2 regions of the Rhodothermus profundi genome follow, and region 2 is predicted to be linked to the other one. Evidence: predicted binding sites of a transcription regulator. Region 2 holds the regulator's gene; the other holds the start of a gene.
What was found. Region 2 encodes HrcA, which represses chaperone genes, less so after heat shock. Its sites were predicted from a motif close to TNTTAGCACTCNCNNNNNGNGAGTGCTAANA; they were not measured.
Positions count from the first base shown of each region.

Region 1: a site for HrcA is predicted at 2,992-3,022, ahead of groES (co-chaperone GroES). Genes of this name have one in related genera too.

Region 1 covers NZ_FRAU01000001.1:121,495-130,929, reverse strand. Annotated here, with positions in the region: gene dnaE (DNA polymerase III subunit alpha) at 1-834, shown strand, start outside; gene groL (chaperonin GroEL) at 915-2,537, opposite strand; gene groES (co-chaperone GroES) at 2,625-2,924, opposite strand; gene BUA15_RS00530 (DUF2085 domain-containing protein) at 3,147-3,614, shown strand; gene BUA15_RS00525 (hypothetical protein) at 3,675-4,169, shown strand; gene dnaG (DNA primase) at 4,382-6,244, shown strand; gene paaG (2-(1,2-epoxy-1,2-dihydrophenyl)acetyl-CoA isomerase PaaG) at 6,430-7,221, shown strand; gene BUA15_RS00510 (3-hydroxyacyl-CoA dehydrogenase NAD-binding domain-containing protein) at 7,218-8,429, shown strand; gene BUA15_RS00505 (PaaI family thioesterase) at 8,453-8,893, shown strand; gene pcaF (3-oxoadipyl-CoA thiolase) at 8,944-9,435, shown strand, end outside.
Region 2 covers NZ_FRAU01000004.1:71,938-81,372, reverse strand. Annotated here, with positions in the region: gene BUA15_RS06900 (Glu/Leu/Phe/Val family dehydrogenase) at 1-1,319, shown strand, start outside; gene sppA (signal peptide peptidase SppA) at 1,372-3,186, opposite strand; gene hrcA (heat-inducible transcriptional repressor HrcA) at 3,381-4,502, shown strand; gene BUA15_RS06885 (nucleotide exchange factor GrpE) at 4,522-5,145, shown strand; gene dnaJ (molecular chaperone DnaJ) at 5,157-6,314, shown strand; gene BUA15_RS06875 (flavin reductase family protein) at 6,334-6,879, shown strand; gene BUA15_RS06870 (TIGR02757 family protein) at 6,804-7,601, opposite strand; gene BUA15_RS06865 (threo-3-hydroxy-L-aspartate ammonia-lyase) at 7,598-8,596, opposite strand; gene BUA15_RS06860 (TorF family putative porin) at 8,707-9,396, shown strand.

The DNA.
Region 1 (9,435 bases), on a different contig from region 2:
GTGCAGGCCGACCAGATGGCGGGGCAGGCTTCCCTCTTTGGAGAAAGCGGCACGCGCACCGCTTTACCCCCTCCCAATCTGCCGGTCGTGGAGCCCTGGTCGCGCGCCCGTTGCCTGAAGGAGGAGCGGGAGCTAATTGGCTTTTACGTGACCGGACACCCACTTGAAGCGTATCGCGCCGAGGTTAATGCCTTTGCTACCACCACGTTGGCCGAGCTTTCCCGCACGCTGAAGGAGGAAGAGGTCCCCCGGAATGGATCAGCTAACGGTACGGCAAACGGTCACGCAAGCCGTCCGATGCGGCCCCGTCATCGCATCTGTGGGATTCTTACCGAAGTGCAGCGGCGCATCGGCCGCAATGGTCGTCCGCTGGCCTTTGCGACCATTGAAGACTTTACCGGTCAGGGAGAGCTGGTCATCTTCTCTTCGGTGTTGGAGCGCGTCATGCCCCACCTGGAAGTGGATGCGGTCGTGCTGGTTGAAGGACAGGTTGAAGTGCGCGGAGGCAGCGTCAAGATACTGGTGGACGAACTGTGGCCGATGTGGAAGGTGCGTGACGAGCTGGTCGAGGCGCTTGTGGTGCAACTTGATCTGGAGCAGGTGCATCCGGAGCAGATCGATCGCTTTCATGCGCTCTGTCGGGCCCATCCGGGCCGGTGCAAGCTATACTTTGACCTGCTCAGCGACGACTTTCCCGGTGGGCGTCAGCGGCTGCTCAGCCGGCGCTGCCTGATTGAACTCAGCGACGCGCTCATGCAGCAGACGCTCCAGCTTTTCGGTCCCGAGGCGGTTCGCCTGGAAAGCCGTCGCCTGGCCATGCCGGTACCGTCGTAGCATGGCCCGACGCAAAATAAAGCGGGGCTGCCTGGTGCGGCAGCCCCGCTTCGGGGTTGCGGGGGTGTGTCAGGGCGCGCTTAGAATTCCATGTCTCCGGGGCTCGGCGTCTGCGCCTTTTCCTTCTCCGGCTTTTCGGCCACGACGGCCTCCGTGGTCAGCAGCAGGCCGGCCACCGAAGCGGCATTCTCCAGCGCCGTGCGCGTGACCTTGGTCGGGTCGATCACGCCCTGCTTCAGCAGGTTGCCGAACTCCTCGGTCTGGGCGTTAAAGCCAAAGTCGCCCTCACCATCCTTGACCCGCTGCACCACGATCGAGCCTTCCCAGCCCGCATTCTCGGCGATCTGCCGGAGCGGCTCTTCCAGCGCCCGCTGGACAATCTGGACGCCGATCTTCTGGTCTTCATTCTCGACCTCCACCTTGTCGAGCGCCGGAATGGCCCGGATGTAGGCCACGCCACCACCCGGCACGATGCCTTCCTCAACGGCCGCACGCGTCGCGTGCAGCGCGTCTTCGACGCGGGCCTTCTTCTCTTTCATTTCAGGCTCGGTGGCTGCACCGATCTTCAGCACCGCTACACCACCGGCCAGCTTCGCCAACCGCTCCTGCAGCTTTTCACGATCGTAATCGCTCGTGGTCTCCTCAATCTGCTGCCGGATCTGGTTGGCACGGGCCTTAATCTGCTCCGGATCGCCCTTACCGCCGACAATCGTGGTGTTGTCCTTGTCAATAATGATGCGCTCCGCCTGGCCCAGATAGTCTAGCGTGGCGTTCTCCAGCCGATATCCTTTCTCTTCGGAGACCACCGTACCACCCGTCAGGATGGCAATATCCTCCAGCATCGCTTTGCGACGATCTCCGAAGCCTGGCGCTTTAACGGCCGCCACTTTCAGCACGCCACGCAGCTTGTTAACGACCAGGGTCGCCAGCGCTTCGCCTTCCACATCCTCGGCGATGATCAGGAGCGGCTTGCCGGTCTGGACCACCTTTTCCAGAATCGGCAGCAGATCCTTCATCGCCGAGATCTTCTTGTCATGGATCAGGATGTAGGCCTCCTCCAAGACGGCCTCCATCGTATCGGGGTTCGTCACAAAGTAGGGCGAGAGGTAACCCCGGTCGAACTGCATCCCTTCGACGACCTCCAGGGTCGTCTCGGTACCCTTGGCCTCCTCGACCGTGATGACGCCATCCTTGCCAACCTTTTCGAAAGCGTCGGCGATAAGCTGTCCGATCGCCTTGTCGCCGTTGGCCGAGATTGTGGCCACCTGCGCAATCCGGTCCTTATCCTGCACCTCCTGGCTCTGCTTGCGCAGCTCGGCCACCACAACCTCCACGGCCTTGTCGATGCCGCGCTTCAGATCCATCGGATTGGCGCCCGCCGTGACGCTCTTCAGGCCCGCCGTCAGGATGGCCTGAGCCAGAACGGTCGCCGTGGTTGTCCCATCGCCCGCCACATCGCTCGTCTTTGAGGCGACCTCCTTGACCATCTGGGCGCCGACATTTTCCAGCTTATCCTCCAGCTCAATTTCCTTGGCAACCGTTACGCCATCCTTTGTAACCGTCGGGGCGCCAAACTTCTTCTCAATGATCACATTCCGACCTTTCGGTCCCAGCGTAACCTTGACCGCATCGGCCAATTTATCGACGCCCCGCTTCAGCGCCATGCGCGCATCCGCATCAAACGTAATCTGCTTCGCAGCCATCGTTTTCCCTCCAGCTTGTTTGGTTCAGCTCACCGGTTTTCCGGACAACGGTTCACGAAAAAAGCGCCACGAATCGTCTCGCAGCGCTTACTTCTCTTCAATAATACCCAGGATATCCGTCTCCCGCATAATGAGGTACTCTTCGCCGTCGATCGTAATCTCGGTGCCGGCATACTTGCCATACAGCACCTTATCTCCCTCCTTAACGCTCATTTCGATCTTCGTCCCGTTCTCCACACGACCGGGACCGACGGCGATCACCGTACCCCGCTGCGGCTTTTCCTTCGCCGTGTCCGGAATGTACAGACCGCTTTCGGTCTTCTCCTCCGGTGGCTCCGGCTTGATCACCACACGGTCGCTGAGCGGTTTGATCTTAACCTTTGCCATACCGCGCTCCTCCGTTGGGTTTATGGGTGGACGTTGCAACCCCGCTTTTAAAGAAACGATCAAGATTTGTTAGCACTCTCCTCTTGAGAGTGCTAAGCCTTCAACCGCTCGTTTTTCGGGGGAGTTCCGAAGTCCGGTGAAGAAATCACAAAACAAACTGGCATAGATCGGGCAAAATGTGTAGCTTTTAAAAGGTCACGGTTCATCACTGGTTTTATTACCATGGCGTTACAATCCAACGGGGGTCGCTACGTAGCGCTTGGCGTCTCGGGTCTGTTGCTTTTGCTGGTCTCGTTACCTCCCTTTGTCTCACCTTCTGCGCGCGCGCTGCTCATGGCCGCCTTTGCCCCCCTGTGCCATCAACTACCCGACCGCTCCTTCTGGATCGACGGCGTCCAACTGGCTGTCTGCCAGCGGTGCTATGGCATCTACACCGGCCTCTTCCTGGGAGCTCTGCTACTGCCAATGTTTGGCGCCAGGGCAGCCTGGATGTACCGGCAGGCACGTTGGCTGCTGGTTGTTGCGTTATTTCCCCCTGCGTTGGATTGGGGGCTGCAAATCCTTCAGCTATGGAACAACACGCCGCTTAGCCGCACGCTCACCGGCCTCTGGTTTGGCCTTGTGGTGGGGCTGCTACTCACAGCAACCCTCTGCCATGCGCCGCGAAAGGCGCCCCCCCAGCCGGCATAGCACACCATCCTGTTGAAGGAAAGCCACGTAACATTCACTAACCCAATCCCTGAAGAGCTTATGGCAGAGAAGCTACCTTCCATCTTGCTGGGTGGCGCGGTCATTGGCGTTGCCAATGTGCTGATCTCTCAAATTCCCGTGGTGGGCGGTTGCCTCGCCTGTTTGCTGTATCTAGGAGCTGGCATGCTGGCCGTCTGGCACTATACCAATGCGCATCAGGTAACCCTTCCCGGTGGCCAGGGGGCCCTGATGGGTCTGCTGGCCGGCATTGCCGCCGCCCTTATTGGAGGCATACTGGCCTTCCTGCTAATTCGCATAGGCATCCTGCCGGATCCTGTTGCCGTAATGGAAGCCAGTGGACAGTTGAGCGAAATGCCTCCCGAGCAGGCCGAGATGGCGCTTCGCTGGATCCGTGCCGTTTCTGGACCTCTCGGGCTGCTGTTTGGCGCTGTCATTGGAGGGCTTATCGGATTAATTGGTGGGGCAATCGGTGCCGCTACGTTTAAGAAGGGACCTGAAGGACCCGACGCTTCCGTCGAATCGGGCGCTATTTAACTGCCACCGATTAAAATATCTCTGTTTAGATTAAGCCGGCGCACCTGTGGTGCATGGGGCGAAGCCGTTGACGGTGCTTCGCAGTGGGTCTGGCGTACGCTTCTCTAACCATCTCCAACCAGGCTGCATTTTTAACGCGGCGCGCGCCGGACCCGAGATGGCGCGCCTGGCGTACATCCTGGACCCAGGCGCGCTGCGATTGCCCCATAGCCATGCGCATTCCGGAAGCTACCATTGAAGCCATCCGTGCGGCCATCGATATTGTCGAGGTCGTAGGCGAATACGTATCGCTTCGACGCCGCGGCTCCAACTGGTTCGGGCTATGTCCTTTTCATGAAGAAAAGACGCCGTCCTTTAGCGTCAATCCTACCCTGGGCATTTTTAAGTGCTTCGGATGCGGGGTAGGAGGGGATGTGTTTGCGTTTATTCAACAGATAGAGCGCGTCAGCTTCGTAGAAGCCGTGCGCCTGCTGGCCGAGCGCGCCGGCATTCCACTTCCGGACGGCGAAGAGGACACCCATGATTTGCGTCCGGCGCTTTACCATGCGTTGCGCTTTGCAGCCCGCTTTTACTTTGAGCAGCTAAGCCATCCGGAAATCGGCCAGGTTGCTCGCGCTTATCTCAAACAGCGGGGCATTCGTCCGGAAGCGGTTCGTCGCTTTGGTCTGGGCTACGCGCCCGACGCCTGGGACGCTCTGCTGAAGGCAGCAACGCAGGCAGGCATCCAGCCAGAGGTGCTGGAACAGGCGGGCCTGGTGCTCCCTCGTAAAGAGCGCACCGGGTATTACGACCGCTTTCGCCATCGGCTCATGTTTCCCATTTTTTCGCATACCGGCCGGGTCGTTGGCTTTGGTGGACGGCTGCTCACGCCGCATCCAGACCAGCCTAAGTACATCAACACGCCTGAAACGCCTGTCTATCACAAAGGGCGCACGCTCTATGGACTCTACCAGGCACGGCAGGCATTGCGAGCCCAGGGCGAAGCCATTCTGGTCGAAGGCTACACCGACGTGATCGCGCTGCATCAGGCCGGCATTGAGCACGTAGTCGCTACCAGTGGTACCGCCCTTACGCCTGACCAAGCCCGTCTGCTGGCTCGCTATGTGCGGCGGGTTGTACTGCTCTATGATGCTGATGCGGCCGGCCAGCAGGCAGCCCTGCGCAGCATTGAACTGTTTCTTGCACGCGGCCTGAGCGTCTACGTGGTATCGCTACCTCCGGGCGAAGACCCCGATTCGTTCGTGCGGGCGCAGGGCGCGCGGGCTTTCCAGGAATATCTGCAGCGCCACCGCCGGGATTTTGTGACTTTCCACTACGAACTGGCGCGCCGTCAGGGACAGCTCGATACGCCGGAGGGCGAAGCCGAAGTGGCCCGCACTATTGTGGAGGCTATTGCGCGCCTTCCTGACCCGCTACTACGCGAACCCTACGTGCGCCGCGCTGCTGAACTGCTGAAAATTCCTCCGGTTCGCCTTCTGGAAATCCTGCAGGCAACTGAAACGGCTCCTGCACGCGAAGCGCCTTCCCCCCGCTCTACGTCGGTGTCGCTACCGCCGCAGCCTCCTCCCGTTTGGCACGAAGCCGAGCGCCTGCTGGTGCGCCTCATGCTGGAAGAAGGTCGGCCGATGATTGCCTTTGTCCTGGGGCATATGGCGCTGGAGGAATTCACCGAAGGCCCCCCTCGTCAACTGATTACCCGATTGCTTGAACAGTACGAAACCGGTGCCGTTGACGCACGCCCCTTCCTGGAAGGTCGTTATGGCCCCGAGCTGCAACGCCTCGCCACAGAGGCCCTTATGGAACCCTACGAACCTTCTGAAAACTGGGCGCGCAAAGGCATTCCTGTTCCTCGCCTGCGCGACCGCGCCTATGAAGCGGCCGCCGATGCAATGATGCGCCTTAAACTGCAACGTATTGATGAGCTCATTCACCAGCTCAAAGAAGAACAACTGCGCGCGCAGCATAATGAGGCGCGTCTGCGTGAAATTATTGCCCGTCTCAACCACATCTTGCAACTTCGCCGTCAGATCGAACGCCGCGCTTTTCTTAATCCTGAACTACTCCCCCGTCCCTGATCTGTACCGGCCCCCGAATGCCTCTCCGCCTTTCCAGGCGCGCCAGGATCTCAACGGGCACGCTGCTGCCGCGCGCTTCAGCAAAGGCAGAGCCGGAGGCTACCTCCTACGGGGCTTTCCGTTTTGGTCCCTTCTTTCATAAGTTTTCTTTCAGATCAAAACCGCTTCCAATTCACAACATTGCCATGGACTATCGCTTCATCCGTTACGAAGTGACAGCAGGCGTAGCCACACTGACGCTGAACCGGCCGGACGTGCTCAACAGCTTTCACCGGCCCATGGCCGACGAAACCATCCATGCGCTGCAACAGGCAGCCCAAGACCCGGCCGTGCGTGCCATTGTGCTGACCGGTGCGGGACGCGCCTTCTGCGCCGGACAGGACCTGCAGGCCGTGCTGCCCCGTGAAGGAGAACCCGCACCGGACCTGGGCGAAATCGTGCGCGCCCAGTACAACCCGATCATCCGCCTGATTCGTCATACCGAAAAGCCCTTTGTAGCCGCCGTCAACGGAGCCGCTGCAGGTGCCGGTGCCAACATTGCCCTGGCCTGCGACTTTGTGGTAGCAGCCGAAAATGCTGCGTTTATCCAGGCTTTTGCGCGCATTGGCCTGATTCCGGACAGCGGCGGCACCTTCTTGCTGCCTCGTCTGGTCGGACTGGCCCGCGCTACGGCCCTGATGATGCTGGGAGAAAAGCTTTCGGCCGCTGAAGCCCATGCGATGGGCCTGATCTATCAGGTATGTCCGGCCGACCGCTTGATGGACGAAGCAACCGCCCTGGCCCGTCGCCTGGCTGCCATGCCCACCCGCGCGCTGGGCATGATCAAGCGAGCGCTGAACCACACGTTCACCAATAACCTGGATGCTCAGCTCGAACTGGAAGCCCAGCTGCAGGCCGAAGCCGGTCGCACGCACGACTATCAAGAAGGCGTGGCCGCTTTTCTTGAAAAACGTAAACCCAACTTTCAGGGGAAATGAGCTCCCTTTCGATCACGTTTCCGGACCTGTCCGCCAACACACCAGTAGGCATCATCGGGGCTGGTACGATGGGCCGCGGCATCGCGCAGGTAGCCGCGACCTCTGGACACTCCGTGTTTCTTCACGACACCAATCCGCAGGCGCTGGAAAGCGCGCGGGCTCACCTGAAGCGCATCCTGGAGCGGCTCGTCGAAAAGGGCAAACTGCCGCCGGGGCAGGACGCCGAAATCCTGGGCCGTATCACGTTCCTCTCTGACGATCTGAAGCCCCTGGCTGCCTGCGGACTGATCATTGAGGCCATCGTTGAAGATCTGGCGGCCAAGCAGACGCTTTTTGCGCAGCTGGAACGCCAGGTAGCACCCGGAACAATTCTGGCCACCAATACCTCGTCGCTGTCGGTAACGGCCATTGCCGCTGCCTGCCAGCACCCCGAGCGGGTGCTCGGCCTGCATTTTTTCAACCCGGCTCCCCTGATGCCGCTGGTGGAAGTCGTGCCGGGTGTCGCCACCGCTTCCGAGGTGGTGGACCGCGCCCGCACGCTCATGGAAGCCTGGGGCAAAACGCCGGTCGTGGCCCGCGACACGCCCGGGTTTATCGTCAACCGCGTAGCGCGTCCTTTTTATGGCGAAGCGCTGCGCATCTTGGAAGAAGGCATTGCTGATGTACCTACCATTGACTGGGCGATGCGCACGCTCGGGGGCTTTCGCATGGGGCCCTTTGAGCTAATGGACCTGATCGGCAACGATATCAACTATCGCGTAACGGAAACGCTCTGGAAAGCCTTCTTCTACGAGCCCCGCTACCGGCCCTCCTTCACGCAGCAGCGCATGGTCGAAGCCGGTCGGCTGGGCCGCAAGACGGGCATCGGCTTTTACGACTACCGCGAAGGGGCCACCAACCCTGCCCCAACCACAGACCCGACGCTCGGGCAGCAGATCTTTCAACGCATCCTGGCCATGCTGATTAACGAAGCGGTCGATGCTGTCTTCTGGCAGATAGCTTCCCCGGCCGATCTCGACCTGGCCATGACCAGAGGGGTTAATTACCCCCGAGGCCTGTTGCACTGGGCCGACGAATTAGGGCTGGAAACAGTACTGGGGTGGATGGAGGCGCTCTACGAAACCTACCGAGAAGACCGATACCGCCCCAGTCCACTCTTTCGACAGATGATTCGGCAGGGAGCCCGTTTCTTTGAGGATGCAACGTAGTACCACTGCACCCTGATAGGCCTATGCCCACTCAGACGCAGCACGAAACGCCCGAACAGCGGGCCCGGCGCATTGTGGACCAGATGATGGCGCGCGATGCGTTTAGCCAGTGGCTGGGAATCGAGGTCCTTTCGGTCGAGCCGGGACGCGCCAGGGTGCGCATGACGGTGCGCCCGGAAATGCTCAACGGGTTTGCCGTCGCTCATGGCGGCATTGCCTTTGCGCTGGCCGACAGTGCCCTGGCCTTTGCCTCCAATACCTGCGGCGTAGTAACCATGACCCTGGAAAGCACTGTTTTCTATGCAACGCCCGTAAAAGCCGGCGATGTGCTCACGGCGGTAGCTGAAGAGGTGTCAGCAGGCCGTCGCGTCGCACTTTATGATGTCATAGTCACCCGAGCCGACGGTACCCGCGTGGCATATGTGCGCGGAACCGTATACCGCACGAAACAGACGCATGCCTGAACCGTTTGTGCGGAAGCGCTTCTAATCACGGAATGGCTACGTTCAACCCTATGCGTGACGCTTACATCATTGATGGCGTTCGTACGCCCATTGGCCGCCTGGGAGGAGCGCTGGCTACCGTGCGGGCCGACGACCTGGCCGCTCACGTACTGCGCGCTCTGCTGAACCGCCACCCGGACCTCGACCCGGCCGCCATTGACGACGTGTACATGGGCTGCGCTAACCAGGCCGGCGAGGACAACCGGAATGTGGCCCGCATGGCACTGCTGCTGGCCGATCTGCCGCCCAGCGTCCCGGGCGTAACCATCAACCGCCTCTGCGCCTCGGGCATGAGTGCGGTCGTAGAGGCCGCCCGTGCTATCCGGGCAGGCGACGGCGACCTCTTTCTGGCCGGTGGTATTGAACACATGACGCGCGCCCCCTTTGTACTTTCCAAAGCCAGTCGTCCGTTTGGACGCGACGTAGCGCTCTACGACACAAGCCTGGGCTGGCGCTTTGTCAACCCCAGAATGGAAGCCCGCTATGGCGCCGAGCCTATGGGC
Region 2 (9,435 bases):
AGATTAAAGCCTGCAACAGCGTTTACCGGATGGAATTTCCCATCAAGCGGGACGATGGGTCCATCGAAGTCATTCGTGCTTATCGGGCCGAGCACAGCCATCATAAACTGCCTACCAAGGGCGGCATCCGGTACGCAGAAAATGTTACGGAAGATGAGGTGATGGCGCTGGCCGCTCTGATGACGTACAAATGCGCCATTGTAGACGTGCCGTTTGGAGGGGCCAAGGGAGGGGTTAAGATTGATCGGCGGAAGTACAGTGAAACCGAGCTGGAGCGCATCACGCGTCGGTATACGTTCGAGCTGCTGCGCAAGAATTTCATTGGTCCCGGGATAGATGTCCCGGCGCCGGATTACGGGACGGGTCCTCGCGAGATGGCCTGGATGCTGGATACCTACAATTCCTTCTCTTCGAATCCGCTGGAAGCGCTGGCCTGCGTGACCGGTAAGCCGGTGGGACAGGGGGGCGTGCGCGGCCGTAAAGAAGCTACAGGACGAGGAGTGTTTTTTGGCGTGCGGGAGGCCTGTAGTGTGGTAGAGGATATGGAAGCGCTGGGGTTACAGCCCGGGCTTTCCGGAAAGCGTGTGGTTGTGCAGGGACTGGGAAATGTCGGCTACCATGCGGCCAAGTTTCTTGCCGAAGGGGGGGCTGTCCTGGTGGGCCTGGCTGAAATCGAAGGGGCTATCTACAATCCGGACGGCCTTGATCTGGAGGCGGTGATGGAGCATCGGCGGCGCACCGGCTCGATCCTGAATTTTCCCGGGGCAAAGAACCTTGAGCGCTCACAGGATGCCCTGGAGCTTCCCTGCGATATTCTGGTTCCGGCTGCCCTGGAAAATCAGATTACTGTAGAGAATGCCCCGCGCATTCAGGCTAAAATCATAGCGGAAGCAGCCAACGGGCCGGTTACGATTGAAGCGGAGGAGATTCTGCTAAAGAAAGGCGTCCTGATCATTCCGGATATTTACCTGAACGCAGGGGGCGTAACGGTCTCCTATTTCGAATGGCTGCGCAATCTGTACCACGTACGGTTTGGGCGCCTGAGCAAACGCTTTGAGGAGCGCACGTTCAGCCGTATTCTGGAAGTTATTGAGGATCTGACCGGCAAAAGGGTCCCTGTGGAGCTTGTGCAGGAAGTGGCGCATGGCGCCGATGAGGAGGATCTGGTCAATTCCGGTCTGGAAGAAACCATGATTAATGCCTACCAGGAGATTCTGGCGATTCGTCGTAAGCATAGCGTAGACCTGCGCACGGCTGCCTTTATCGACGCCATTGACAAGGTAGCCCGGTCATACCTGGAACTGGGCATCTTTCCGTAATCGGGATGGGCGCGTGCAAATAAGGGCCGGAGGAACCTCCGGCCCTTATTTTTTAACGGATGGACACATCAGGCCACATGCGGGCCAGCGGGGTGCCATGGAGTTGCCGAAGCATTTCGAGGGTAGGCCGGTGCGCTGCCAGCCAGCGGGTCGTTGGGGATCCAGTCAGGTGTAGCCAGGCCTGCCGAACCCTGGCTTCCAACTGTTCGGCCAATTGCTCCGCAAAGGTTTTGGGGCGCGGCAGCACGCGGATGCGATACGTACCTGGTGCTAACCCGGCCTTTTCTGCCGCAATGGCAATAGCCCGGTCCAGTCCACCCAGCACGTCTACCAGCCCGATACGATGAGCGGTCTCACCAATCCAGACGCGCCCGCCTCCCACCGCATCGACCGAATCGACTGGTAGTCCGCGCGCCTGGGCTACCCGATCAAGGAAGGCGCGGTAGGTAGCCATAATGGTCTGTTGCAGGCGTTCCACTTCATAAGGTTCCGGGGGCACCAGACCTGAAAACATATCGGCGTAGGGACTGGTGCGTAGCAGGTCGAACGTAATGCCGAGTTTGTTTTCCAGGAGACCACCGGCATTGAAGAAGATGCCGATCACGCCGATGGAGCCGGTGATGGTTAGCGGATCGGCAACAATGGTATCGGCGGCTGTGCTGATCCAGTACCCACCGGAAGCCGCCACATCGCCCATAGAGACAATAACTGGTTTTTCGTCGGCAGTGCGCCGGATTGCCTGCCACATGGCCTCCGAAGCCGCCGCCGAGCCTCCGGGCGAGTTGATGCGGAGCACGACAGCTTTTACGCGATCGCTCTGGCGCGCCTCCTCCAGCGCTGCGATCAGCGTTTCACTCCCCAGAAGCTGATTGCCAAACAGGGGAAGCGGAACCGGTTGCTGCTGGCTTTTGCCCGGAATGATGGTGCCTACCGCATAGATAACGGCGATCTCGCCCTCGTTACCGACAGGTAATCCGGCCGCGCGATCGGGCACGCGCACGTACTGGCGCAAAGAGATGCGGCGCAGCGTTTCGTCTGGTTCATAGCCCAGGTGCGCTTTCAACATCTGCTGGATCTGTCCGGCGTCGCGCAGCCCGTCGAGCAACCCGGCCTGCACCGCTTCCTCGGCAGTAAGCAACACCTGCTCCGTCGCCAGGCGGTCCAGCGCCTCTATGGAAAGCCCCCGGGCCTGGGCCACGGTTTCCAGAAAGCGACGGTTGTAGGTGTTGAGTAAGGCCTGCAACTGCAGCCGGTTTTCTTCAGAGAGATGCTCTCGAACGAACGGCTCGCCAGCGCTTTTGAACGCGCCAGCGCGCACAACCTGCGCTTCGACGTCCAGCCAGTCAAGCAAACGCTTATAGAAAGTGGCGGTAAGATAAAAGCCATTGAATTCGAAAAATGATTCAGGTCCGGCGAACACGCTGTCGGCGGCGCTGGCAAGGAAGTAGGTTGCCTCGTCCATGCCAAAGTCTTCGCACGAGGCAATCAGCAGCTTGCCGCTGGACTTGAAATCGACCAGGGCAGCGCGAATCTCTTCCAGCGTGGCCCAGGAGAGCTGTGGGCTCTGGAGTCGAAGCCAGACCGCTTCGATGCGTTGATCGGCAGCCGCTTTTTTCAGCGCGTGGGTCAGGTCACGGAGTCCGTAGGGAGGTTCTTCCAGAAGCAGACGGTTGAGGGGGTCGTGCGAGACCACTTCCGGGATCGACCCGCTTAACCTGATTACCAGTACCGAGCCTGACCGGACCGTCGGCGGTTGCTCTACAAGCGAAGCAAGCCCTGCCAGAAACAGGAACGTGAACAGAAAGAGCAATCCAATGGCAATTAGGGTACCGAGTATGCTGGCCAGCAGCGTGGAAAGAAAACGCATGGCAGATTTTGGACTGTTGGTTGCAGTGCAACCTGAAGATACGATGGCTATCCTTACGACAGACAAGATCGAGAAGTTACGGAATAGTTGGAAGAGCACGCAGAAAGAAGACGTGGGAAACCGCCTTTGCTAAAAGGCGGTTGGAAATACGGCCATTTACGTCGAATCAGCGATCAACTTCCGTGGAACATCGTATGCGTGTACCGGTGCGGTCTGGACAGGTGCGGCGACGGAAACCACCCTATCGGGTGGCCCGGAAGGATGATCCGGCAGCGCCGCTGAACGAGCGGGAGCGGCAAATTTTGCGGTTGGTAGTTGAGAGCTTTATTGACACCGCAGGTCCGGTCGGTTCGCACTTTCTGGCCCGGCGGTATTCGATCGGCCTGAGCCCGGCTTCCATTCGCAATACGATGAGTGACCTGGAAGAGATGGGCTACCTGGACCATCCCTATACGTCGGCTGGTCGGGTACCTACGGACCTGGGCTACCGGACCTTTGTGGATGCATTGATGGACGTGCCCGAACTGGCACCGGACGAGCGCCGGTTGCTCCAGCAAAGGGTGCGGGAGATCGGCAACGATCCAGAAGAGCTGTGGCGGGAAAGTACGCGGTTGCTTGGACAGCTTTCTCGCCTGTTAGGCGTAGTGCTAACGCCCCGGCTCTCGACCGGTGTGCTTGAGCGACTCGAAGTGGTGCCGCTTTCGTCGACGCGGGCTATGTTCGTGCTCAGCGTGCGGGGCGGTCTGGTGCGCACCATTCTTGTGGAACTGGCCTCGGGATTGAGCCGGCGAGATCTTGAGCTGGTGGTCGCGTTGCTCAATGAGCGCCTGGCCGGATTGACTCTGGCGGCAATCCGGCAGAGCTGTCACTGGCGTCTGAGGGATCTAGAAGACCGTACAGGCCTGGTCCAACTGGTGCTGGATGAAGCGCCCACGCTGTTCAGTGAGCCTAATGAAGGGCGCGTGCGCTTTGGAGGCACCCAGTATATCATGGGCCAGCCCGAATTTCAGCAACCGGAAGAATTGCGCAATCTGTTTCTTCTCCTGGAAGATGAGGAGGAGCTGGTGCGGCTATTGGAGGGAACGGAAGGGCCTGAAGACGTTGAAGTAGGCCGCGCCCAGGTTTCGATTGGGCGCGAGAATTGCGACGAAAAAGTGGAAAGATTTTCGATTGTTACGGCCCGTTATCGGCTGGGAGATGCCGTGGGAACCATCGGCGTGATCGGGCCTACCCGTATGGATTACCGGCGCGTGCTGGCGCTGGTGCAAGAGATGGCCTTGCTGCTGAGCCGTCCTATCGATGAAACGGTAAACTGAAGGGGAACGCAGGGAAGCCATGACGCACATGTCGGAGGAAATGAAACCCGCAGCCGATGCGGAACAGGTAAACGAAACGGAAAATGCACCGGCGACGCCCGAAGCGGAAACTGCCGCTTCGGAGATGTCGCTGGAGGAGAATGACCTGGTGGCTCGCATTGAACAACTGGAGGCAGAGTTGGCGCAGGTGCAGGATAAGTTCCTGCGCACAGCGGCCGAATTGCAAAACTATCGCCGGCGCGTTGAGCAGGAAAAGCGGCAACTGCTGGAAATGGGTAAGGCGCTGGCAATCCGTCCCCTCCTGGAAGTGCTGGATGATCTGGAACGCTCCCTGGAAGCTGCGCGTCAGGCGGAAGAGCAAGATCCAGGTGCTGCCTATCATAAATTGCGTGAAGGCGTTGAACTGGTGCATCAGAAGTTTCTGGATGAACTGGCCCGGCTGGGCGTGCAACCCATTGAGGCCGTTGGGCAGCCCTTTGATCCAACCGTGCACGAAGCCATGATGCAGCAACCGGCGCCGGAAGGGGTGACGCCCGGTACGGTGCTGCAGGAAATGCAGAAAGGGTACCGTATGGGTGAGCGCATCCTCCGGCACAGCCGGGTTGTGGTAGCTGCCCCGCCAAACGGAGATAGCCAGGCCTGAGGCCGTTGTCTATGCGCGACTATTACGAAGTGCTCGGGGTGGACCGGAACGCCACGCAGGAGGAGATCAAGCGCGCGTATCGTAAGCTCGCCCTGCAGTACCACCCCGACCGCAATCCCAACGATAAGGAAGCAGAGGCCCGTTTCAAGGAAATCGCTGAAGCGTACGAAGTCCTTTCGGACCCTGAAAAACGGCGGCGCTATGACCGCTACGGGCATGCGGGCGTGCGCGGCAATGGCATGCCCGAAGGAGGGCCTTTTGAGGACTTAAATGATATCTTCAGTGCCTTTCATGACATTTTCGGGGCCTCGGGCTCCGTCTTCGAAGAGGTATTTGGGGGCGGACGCCGGCGCGCGCGTCGGGAAGCGCACGGTCGCGCCGGCGGCGACATCCATGTCAAAGTCCAGTTGACCCTGGAGGAGATTGCGGAGGGCGTCGAAAAAGAGGTTACCGTTCGCAAATATGTGCCCTGCAAGAGTTGCAAGGGCACCGGTGCAGAAGGAGGCACGGCAGGGTACACCACCTGTCCTACCTGCCGAGGAGCGGGCGAGCTGCGGCAGGTTTCGCGCTCCATTTTTGGACAGTTTATCAACATCCAGACGTGTCCGCACTGCGGAGGTACCGGTCGAATTTTGCGTAACCGTTGCCCGGATTGTGGCGGAAGCGGACGCCACATGGCCGAGGAGATCATTCGCATAACGATTCCGCCCGGAGCACTTGAAGGCCATTACCTGACTATTCGGGGAGCCGGACATGCAGGCGTTAAGGGGGGACCACCTGGCGACCTGATTGTCGAAATCGAAGAGCTGCCGCACGAACACTTCGTGCGCGAGGGGTTGGATATTTACTACGATTTGATCATCTCTTTTCCGGAGGCAGCGCTGGGCACGGAAGTCGAAGTGCCTACGCTACGTGGGCGCGCTCGGCTCCAGATTGATCCAGGTATTCAGTCTGGAAAAATACTGCGCATGCGAGGACGGGGACTACCCGAGCTGAACGGGCCTGGACGGGGCGATCAATTCATCCGGGTCCACGTATGGACGCCCACAGAATTGACGGACGAAGAACGGCAAATCCTGGAACGCCTCCGCACCTCCCCTTCGTTCCAACCACGCCTGGAAGAGGGTCGCCGGTCTTTCTTCAGTCGCTTCAAGGATGCTTTCCGTTAAGGAGCCGTTGCCGGATAGCATGACCACACATGCCCTGGGAGAAGTGCTGCGACAGGTAATGCGGCGGGTGCCGTCGCCGGTTACGGTGGTGACAGCAGCTGCCGATGGTGAAATGCGGGGCATCACCATTGGCTCCTTTACGAGCGTCTCGTTGGAGCCGCCGCTTATTTCTTTCAATGTAGCTCGACGGGCTCGCATGCATCCGCTGCTGCTGCAGGCTCGCTATTTTGCCGTGCATATCCTGGGAGCCGAGCAAGTGGCATTGAGCCAGCGCTTTGCTGAGCCCGGCTTGAGCGGGCAGGAGCAGTTTGAGGGATTGGCTTATCAGCTGCACGCCGAAGGCACTCCTGTGCTGGAAGGCGTGCTGGCCGTGTTGCACTGCCGACCGTATCGCAGGCTCGAGGCAGGTGATCACACGATCTTTGTGGGCGAGGTGATGGAAATTGAGGTGCGGGAGGAGGGGCCACCTTTGCTTTACTACAATCGGACCTACCGTGCGGTCGGTGAAACGCTGGTACCCTCGTTACTGTTAAGCAGCGCTGCGCCAAAAAGCGCAAAGTCGTAACGCACCGGATCCTCTGGGCAAAGCTGTCGGCAGATCGCGGTGAGTTCTTGAACAGCCTTCCAGTCGTTGGCGTTGCGGCGCAGCAACCCCCAGGCCCGTGCCTGCCGTCCCACGTGCACGTCCAGCGGTATTACCAGTTGGGCGGGCCGTACCGTTTGCCACAGTCCCAGATCGACAGGGCCTGAACGTACCATCCAGCGAAAGTAAAGCGCCAGTCGTTTACAGGCGCTACCCGCAGAGGGGCGGGGTAGATGTTTGCGCAGGCGCTGAGGCGTTTCCGGTAGGAGGCAGAGCGCCCGGCTCAGGGCTTCGATAGCGGGACCAATGTCCGGGGCATCAGAGGAGAGATGGGCAGCCACGAAGCGTTCGATTGTCTCATACCGGGTTAGCAGAACCTGGAGGTTGCGGGTAAGCCAGAAAGCATCTTCCGGTTGGAAGGTCCGGTGCCGAAAAGTGCGCAGCCGGTCTGCGTCGCGTTCCGGCGCAAAGAAGCGCACAAAGTGGTAGGGGCGATAGTCCATGCGCGCGCACAGCTCCTCCAGTTTGCGCAGAATGAGCGAGCGGCGTCCCCAGGCCAGCAGCGCCGCATACAAACCGATTACTTCCTGATCGCGCGGGTCATCGAAGGCGTGGGGAATGGCAATCGGATCGGTGGCAATAAAATCCGGTTGTTCATAGCGGCTAACCAGCGCATCCAGCATCTGGCGGTCAATTTCCATCATACGCTTGGTGGTAACGCTGGGAGTTGGTCGAGACGCGCAAAGAGCTCGGCCGCGCGACGTAAATCTACGTTTCCTCCGCTGAGAATGAGCCCGACCCGCTGTCCGGCAACAGCGACGCGATTTTCGAGGAGGGCGGCCAGGGGCAGGGCGCCGGTTGGCTCGATCACCAGCTTGAGCCGCTCCCAGAGTACGTACATGGCCTGCAGAATGGCCTTTTCCGAAACGGTTACCATGTCGTCCACATACTGCCGCACGAGCGGAAACGTGAGGTGGCCCAGCGAAGGCGTGCGGGCACCGTCGGCGATGGTGTCTGGATTGTGCACGCGGTGCAGCCGGCCGGTTCGGAACGAACGCGTAGCATCGTCGGCCTGCGCCGGCTCAACCCCCACGACACGGCACCGGGGCGCCAGTGCGCGAGCGCTGAGGGCTGAACCGGAAAGCAACCCACCGCCCCCGCAGGGCACCAGCAGCACGTCCAGCGGTCCTACCTCCTCCAGTAGTTCACGAGCGGCTGTGCCCTGGCCTGCTATGATGTGCGGATGATCGTAGGGAGGAATGATCGCCAGGCCTCGCTCAGCCGCCAGTTGCTGGCCGAGCGCCTCGCGCGTGGTTTGCTCGGGATCGTAAAACACCAGCTCGGCGCCATAGCTGGCGGTAGCTCTGCGTTTGACCTCCGGCGCGTTCTGCGGCATGACCACCGTAACCGGTACGCCCAGCAGGCGTCCGGCCAGGGCTAACGCCTGGGCATGATTGCCCGAGGAGTAGGTGAGCACGCCCCGGCGGCGTTCGGCTTCAGACAGAGTTGCCATTGCATTATAGGCTCCGCGGAATTTAAAGGAGCCTGTTCGCTGAAAATTCTCACACTTGAAGAACAAGCTGGCCTGCGTCAGGCGGTTCAGCGTGCGGCTGCGCATCACCGGCGTGCGATGCGCGATGCCCTCCAGCCGTCGGGCGGCGGCTTGGACGTCAGTGTAGGTGGGAAGAGAGATAATCATAAATATTTATAATAGAAAGCGCTTTTTCATAAAAAAGTATATTGATAGTATTTGTTTACCTTAATAAGTTGTATAAGGTAGGTGTAACAACTAATAAAACTTGTCGTGTTATGCGGAGGGTACATTTCTGCTTGCTGTTTAAAACCCTTTTGCTCGTCTCTGTGGTCCAGGCTCAGGAGATTCATCTGGGAGCCGATGTGGTAAGCCGGTATGTCTGGCGTGGAATGGACTTTGGCGAATCCATGAGCGTGCAGCCCGGTTTGAGCCTCTCCGTGGGCGCGTTGACCGTAGGCACGTGGGCCTCCTATGCGCTTACAGCCTCTGGAGCCGGGGCCAACGAGCACGACCTGTATCTCAGTCTTGATCTGGGGGCCCTGTCGGTGGGGGTAACCGATTATTACTTCCCAGCGCCGAATGGGGCGAAGTTTTTCGACTTTGACGATGATGGTCAGGGCGCGCATTATCTGGAGCCATTTATCCAGATCAGAGGTCCCGAGACAGCTCCTTTTACCCTGCACGCCAGCATTTTTGCCTACAACGACCCAGACAATACGATTTACCTGGAGGGACAGTATCCGTTTACGGTAGGCGACGTGGAAATGCGGTTGACTGTGGGGGTAGTAGCGGGGCAGAGTGCGCTCTACAACACGGGCGATGTAACGCTGGTTAATCTAGGACTTGCTGCTTCGCGCACCATCCAGATTACCGAAGCGTTCAGCCTGCCTGTGTTTGTGCACTACATTCTGAATCCTAATCCGCGCGTGGAGCGCTCGTACCTGGTGTTTGGGTTCAGTCTCTGAGTTGTGCTGCGGGGGGAAGTGCAAGGGGCGTCCCGGTGC